Regions from separate parts of the Streptomyces sp. NPDC088794 genome, predicted to be linked through region 2. Evidence: riboswitches for the same ligand, from Rfam matches in the RefSeq annotation. Region 2 holds a riboswitch; the other holds the start of a gene.
What was found. Region 2 has a riboswitch for glycine ahead of gcvP (aminomethyl-transferring glycine dehydrogenase). Riboswitches for the same ligand answer to the same signal wherever they lie in the genome.
Positions count from the first base shown of each region.

Region 1: it holds a riboswitch for glycine, as region 2 does, so the genes downstream of both, gcvT (glycine cleavage system aminomethyltransferase GcvT) here and gcvP (aminomethyl-transferring glycine dehydrogenase) in region 2, are expected to answer to the same signal.

Region 1 covers NZ_JBIVKB010000010.1:49,098-52,502, forward strand. The annotation lists gene gcvH (glycine cleavage system protein GcvH) at 1-295, opposite strand, end outside; gene gcvT (glycine cleavage system aminomethyltransferase GcvT) at 369-1,487, opposite strand; glycine riboswitch at 1,636-1,728, opposite strand; gene ACIP6U_RS26440 (AAA family ATPase) at 1,877-2,551, shown strand; gene ACIP6U_RS26445 (enhanced serine sensitivity protein SseB) at 2,817-3,405, shown strand, end outside.
Region 2 covers NZ_JBIVKB010000014.1:9,695-13,099, forward strand. The annotation lists gene ACIP6U_RS33195 (DNA polymerase IV) at 1-615, shown strand, start outside; gene ACIP6U_RS33200 (PRC-barrel domain-containing protein) at 857-1,234, opposite strand; glycine riboswitch at 1,348-1,443, shown strand; gene gcvP (aminomethyl-transferring glycine dehydrogenase) at 1,620-3,405, shown strand, end outside.

The DNA of each region.
Region 1 (3,405 bases), on a different contig from region 2:
CGCCCTCGAAGGGGGCCGAGTTCACCAGCGACGGGTCGTTCACCACGTCCTCGTTGATCTCGGTGACCTCGCCGCTGACCGGCGAGTACAGGTCGCTGACCGACTTGGTCGACTCCAGCTCGCCGCAGGTCTCGCCCGCGGTCACCTGGGAGCCGACGTCGGGGAGCTGGGCGTAGACGACGTCACCGAGCGCGTTGGCCGCGTACTCCGTGATGCCGACCGTCGCGACGCCGTCCACGGCGGCCGACAGCCACTCGTGCTCCTTGCTGTAGCGCAGCTGCTGGGGATTGCTCATGGCCTGGATTCTCCTGTACGCGGGGGAGTGTGGGTGAAGGGTGAAGAGGTGCGGGGGAGCACTGCGGAAAGTGTTACTTCCGGCGCTTGTAGAACGGCAGCGCCACGACCTCGTACGGCTCGTGGCTGCCCCGGGTGTCCACGCCGACCCCGGCCGTGCCGGGAGCCGCGTGGGCCGCGTCGACGTAGGCCATCGCGATCGGCTTGCCCAGCGTGGGGGAGGGGGCGCCTGAGGTGACCTCACCGATCACCTGGCCGTCGGCGACCACGGCGTACCCGGCACGGGGGACACGGCGGCCCTCGGCGACCAGGCCGACGAGGACGCGCGGTACGTCGTGGTTGAGGTTCTCGAGGGCCTCGCGCAGCGCCTGGCGCCCCACGAAGTCGCCCTCCTTCTCGAACTTCACCACCCGGCCGAGCCCGGCGTCGAAGGGGGTGAGCGAGGCGCTCAGCTCATGCCCGTACAGCGGCATGCCCGCCTCCAGGCGCAGCGTGTCCCGGCAGGACAGACCGCAGGGGATCAGGCCGACGCCCTCGCCCGCCTTGGTCAGCGCCTGCCACAGCTCGACCGCGTGCTCGGGCTTCACGAACAGCTCGAAGCCGTCCTCGCCGGTGTAGCCGGTGCGGGCGATGAGGGCGGGGACACCGGCGACCGTGCCGGGCAGACCGGCGTAGTACTTCAGGCCGTCGAGGTCGGCGTCCGTGAGGGACTTGAGGATGCCGGGGGACTCCGGCCCCTGGACGGCGATCAGCGCGTAGGCGTCCCGGTCGTCGCGCACCTCGGCGTCGAATCCGGCCGAACGTTCCGTCAGCGCGTCGAGCACGACCTGGGCGTTGGAGGCGTTGGCGACGACCATGAACTCGGTCTCCGCGAGGCGGTAGACGATCAGGTCGTCCAGGATGCCGCCGTCGGCCCGGCAGATCATGGTGTAGCGGGCGCGGCCGACGCCGACGGAGGCGATGTTGCCGACGAGGGCGAAGTTCAGGAGCCGGTCCGCCTGCGGGCCGGTGACGGTGATCTCCCCCATGTGGGAGAGGTCGAAGAGCCCGGCCTTCGTGCGTACGGCGAGGTGCTCGTCGCGCTCGGAGCCGTAGCGCAACGGCATGTCCCAGCCGGCGAAGTCGGTCATGGTCGCGCCCAGCGAGCGATGCAGGGCATCGAGCGCGGTGTGACGGGGTTCGGTGCTGCTCATCGGACGTGAGTCTCCCAAGGCATGACGGCGAGGTCGTTCCTCCCCATCTGTCATCGGAACCTGAGAGGTTCGTCATGACCGCACGGGACATGACTTGCACCTTGGGTGGGGCCACCGGCAACACCGGGGGCCCGCTTTTCAGATGTGCCTCGCCCGCGCGGTAACGGGGCCTGAGAGATTCAAGGGAGGGACTTGCTCCTTCGGCGCCCCAGGTGACTGGGGACTCTCCCGCGCGGATTCAAACGGCCGGTATGCAGTTGGCGCGCACATCATCGCACAGGCTCTGTAACAGGCTTGTGGCCGGAACCGAACGGAACCGGGAGACACCGTGGATTACCTTCTCTTTACATTCGGTGGGGAGAAGCTTTCCTGACCCGGCAGGGAGGACGATCACGGTGACAAGGACCACGGCGTACGCGGCGACCTCGGCCGTCGCGCTGCCCCAGCAGGCCCCGGCACCCGCCCGCGAGCGCTGCGCCGAGCGGCCGGCCCCGGTCGTCCGCGACCTGCGCGACCGCTCGGGCCGCAGCCCGCACGCCCTGCTCTTCGGCCCCCGCGACCTGGTGGTGATCACCGGCCTGCCGGGCAGCGGCAAGTCCACGCTGATGCGGCGCGCGGTCAAGGGCATCCGCATCGACTCCCAGGACGCCCGCGACCGCTGGGACACCCGGGCGTCCCGCTTCCTGCCGTACGCCGTCTACCGCCCCCTGGTCCGCCTCGCCCACTACGCCGGTCTCGGCCGCGCCCTGCGCGCCGGCGCCGGCGTCGTCGTGCACGACTGCGGCACCCAGGCCTGGGTGCGCGGCTGGCTGGCCCGCGAGGCCCGGCGCCGCGGCGGCATCCTGCACCTGGTCCTGCTCGACGTGCCCCCGCGCACCGCCCTGGCGGGCCAGCGCGACCGCGGCCGGGGTGTCTCCCGCTACGCCTTCCTGCGCCACCGCACGGCGGCCGGCCGGCTGATCCGCTCCGTGGAGCGCGGCGACCTGCCCGAGGGCGTCGGCTCGGCGGTGCTCCTGGACCGGGACGCGGCGGACGTGCTGCGCAGGATCGGATTCACGGGCTGAGGTGCCGCCGCCGATGGGCCGCCGTCGAGCCGTGCCGCCCCGGGGCCGCCGCACTCGTCGACCCGTGCCGAGGCGGCAGTGGCCCGCGGCGGGCGGTGCCCGGACCGGGCTCGCGCCGGGACCCTACGGTCCGGCCGCCGTCCCGGCCCGTGCGTTGCGCGGACGGTGCGCCGGGCGAGATCGGCCGCACGAGCCCACCGCCAGGGCCCCCGTACCCGTTAGCCTTTGCTGCCACAGCGGTACTTCACAGCAGGCGGTCGGACAGATGGACTTCCCAGCGGATCTCCCCGCGGAGTTTCCCATGCAGGCGCACCCCCATCCGCACGGCGGATGGCCCGGCAACGAGCTGGAGGAGGTGCTGTCGGCGTCCCTCGGCGTGCCCATGGCGGGCGGCCGGATCGTCGAGGTGCTCAGCCGCAGCTTCCTCTGGATCCCGCTGCCCAGCGGCGGCGGCCCGCACAGCGGCCCGCTGGACCTGCCCACGCTGGAGATCGAGGGCCAGGCGTACGTCCCGGTCTTCAGCTCCGAGGAGCAGTTCCGGCATGTCGTCGGCTCGCATCTGTCGTACACGATCGCGCCCGCCGTCGAGTTCGCCCGCGGTCTGCCCCCGCAGGTCGGCATCGCCGTGAACCCGGACGGCATGGTCGGGATCCCGCTCCCGCCGGCCGCCGTCGCCGAGCTGTGCCGCATCGGCCGCACCCTCCTCGACGGCCCCACCTCCGGCGGCCGCGTCCGCCTCTTCGAACCGGACTGGCAGGACGACCCGGTCGACTTCCTCGCCGCCGCCTCCGCCGAGTTCGAGACAACTCCCGTGATCCGCACGGCCCGCCGCTGCCTCGCCGCGATCGAGACGG
Region 2 (3,405 bases):
GATCGGTGTGTGGGGCGGTTGCGGTCGGCGGGGTTGTCCGGGCGGACCATCGTGTTGAAGGTGCGGCGGTACGACTTCTCCACGTTGACTCGGTCCGAGACCTTGCGGGGGCCTACGGATGACCCTGGGGTGGTGCGGGAGGCTGCCTTGCGGTTGTTGGAGGCTGTGGATACGACGGGTGGGGTGCGGTTGTTGGGGGTGGGGGTTAGTGGGCTTGCCGACTTCACGCAGGAGGATCTTTTTGCGCAGGCGGCGGAGGCGGAAGCGGAAGCGGGGGCGGTTGTTGGGGGTGGGGTGGGTGTGGAGTACTCGGATGTGGAGGTTGAGGTGGGGGAGGGGGACGCGGAGGCGGTTGAGGAGCAGGTGATTGTTGCTGCTGAGCGGCGGTGGCCTTCGGGGCATGATGTGCGGCATGCCGAATTTGGGCATGGGTGGGTGCAGGGGAGTGGGCTTGGGCGGGTGACTGTGCGGTTTGAGACGCCGGGGTCTGAGCCGGGGAGGGTGCGGACGTTTCGGGTCGATGACCTTGAGTTGGAGCCGGCGGATCCGTTGCCGTTGGTTTCGGGAGGCGGAGGCGGAGGGGCCGGGGTTTCCGTGGACGGGGTTCGGACGTGACCGTCGGTGGGGCTGGGCGGGGGTGGGTCGCGCAGCCCGGCGCTGACGGGGTGCCGCCTGCGCCCACCCGTGCCGCCCCAGCGGCACGACTGCCCGCAGGCTAGGTGGGTTTGGGGGCGCGGCGCGCCGCCGCCTGCCGCGAGGCTGGTGGGTGGGGCCGTCTGGCTGTGGGGTGGGTGGCGCCTCAGCGGCACGACTGCGCGCAAGTTGAGCAAGGAGTGGGTAGATGTCGGCAGACGGCTCAGGCGTCTGCGTCTTCTGTGCCTGCCAGCTTGCCGAAGTTTCTGTCTGGGAACGTTGGTGGGGGTGCTGTGTCGAGGCCGTAGTGGTGGTAGAGCTGGAGTTCTTGTTGGGGGGAGAGGTGGCGGCCTACGCCGAAGTCGGGGGCGTCTTTGATGAGGGCGCGTTCGAAGGGGACGTGGAGGGTGCCTTCGACCAGTTCGCTGGGTTCCAGGGGGACGAAGGCGTCGCGGGAGAAGAGGCCGGTGCGTATGGCGGCCCACTCCGGCACGCCGGTCGCGTCGTCGAGGTAGATCTCGTCGATCGTGCCGATCTTGGTGCCGTTGCGGTCGAACGCCTTGCGGCCGATCAGGTTGCGTGGATCGATGTCGGTCTGCACGGGGCCTCCACGTGGTCGCGACGCACTCGTAAACACTACAAAAGAGCACATTGGTGATGGTGGCCACTCGAAGGCCCGTGCGGTGTGCCCGCTGGTAGGCTGGCAGCGGCTGCTGACCCCGTGCGGGAGAGTCCTCCAGACATCATCGGAGGCGCCGAAGGAGCAAATCCTCCCCGGAATCTCTCAGGCCCACGTACCGCACGGACGAGGTCACTCTGGAAAGCAGGGCGGGTGTCGAAGGCCTCCGCTCTCACCGACGGTGAAAGTCGGGCCCCTTCGGGATGCCCGGTGAAGCTCTCAGGTTGAGATGACAGAGGGGGAGGCCGTCGGGGTACCCGTGCCGTGGTGCCCCTCGAAGGTCGTGACCGACCAGGAGGCCTCCGCAATGACCGCCCATCGCACTCCGCTCTCCGAGCTCGAAGCGGGAATCCCGTTCGAGCAGCGCCACATCGGGCCCGACCAGGAGGCGCGGGCCAAGATGCTCGCGCAGGTCGGCTACGGCTCGCTGGACGAGCTCACCGCCGCCGCGGTGCCGGATGTGATCAAGAACGCCGATGACCTGGACCTGCCCGGTGCGCGCACCGAGGCCGAGGTGCTGGCCGAGCTGCGGTCGCTCGCCGATCAGAACCAGGTGCTCGACTCCATGGTCGGCCTCGGGTACTACGGGACCTTCACGCCGCCCGTCATCCTGCGCAACGTGATGGAGAACCCGGCCTGGTACACGGCCTACACGCCGTACCAGCCGGAGATCTCGCAGGGTCGCCTTGAGGCTCTGCTCAACTTCCAGACCATGGTCGCCGACCTGACCGGGCTGCCCACCTCCGGTGCCTCGCTGCTCGACGAGGGCACCGCCGCCGCCGAGGCCGTGGCGCTGTCCCGGCGGATGGGCAAGAACAAGAAGGGTCTGTTCCTGGTCGACGCGGACGCGTTGCCGCAGACCATCGCCGTGATCCAGACGCGGGCCGAGCCGGCCGGCGTGGAGGTCGTGGTCGCCGACCTCGCCGACGGCATCCCGGCCGAGGTCGCGGAGCGGGAGATCAACGGCGTTCTCGTCCAGTACCCCGGCGCCTCCGGTGTCGTACGGGACATCAAGCCGTTGATCGACCAGGCGCACGGGCTCGGTGCGCTCGTCACCGTCGCCGCCGATCTGCTGGCGCTGACACTGCTGAAGTCGCCCGGTGAGCTGGGAGCGGACATCGCCGTCGGTACGACGCAGCGGTTCGGTGTGCCGATGGGCTTCGGCGGGCCGCACGCGGGCTACATGGCCGTGCACGAGAAGTTCGCGCGGAGCCTGCCCGGGCGGCTCGTGGGTGTGTCCGTGGACGCCGACGGGCACAAGGCCTACCGGCTCGCGCTGCAGACGCGTGAGCAGCACATCCGTCGGGAGAAGGCCACCAGCAACATCTGTACCGCGCAGGTGCTGCTCGCCGTCATGGCCGGTATGTACGCCGTCTACCACGGGCCTGAGGGCCTGCGGGTGATCGCGCGGCGCACGCATCGGTACGCCACGATCCTGGCCGAGGGGCTCAGGGCCGGTGGTGTCGAGGTCGTGCACGGGGCTTACTTCGACACCCTTACCGTGCGCGTGGAAGGGCGGGCCGCCGAGGTCGTCGCCGCCGCGCGGGACAACGGGGTCAACCTGTACCCGGTCGACGCCGATCACGTGTCGATCGCCTGTGACGAGACAACCGCGCGGGCCCAACTGCGTTCCGTGTGGGCCGCGTTCGGGGTCGCGGGGGACGTGGACGCGCTGGACGCGGTCGCCGGGGAGACCATTCCGCAGGCGCTTCTGCGGAGCGACGAGTTCCTGGTCCACCCCGTCTTCCAGGAGCACCGTTCCGAGACGGCGATGCTGCGCTACCTGCGCAAGCTGGCCGACCGTGACTACGCGCTCGACCGCGGCATGATCCCGCTGGGCTCCTGCACGATGAAGCTCAACGCCACCACGGAGATGGAGCCGGTCACCTGGCCCGAGTTCGGGCAGTTGCATCCCTTCGCGCCCGCCGAGCAGGCGCAGGGCTATCTGACGCTCATCCGTGAGCTGGAAGAGCGGCTCGCCGAGGTCACCGGGTACGACAAGGTGTCGCTGCAGCCCAACGCCGGGTCGCAGGGGGAGCTGGCCGGGCTGCTCGCCGTACGTGGATATCACCGTGCCAACGGGGACGAGCAGC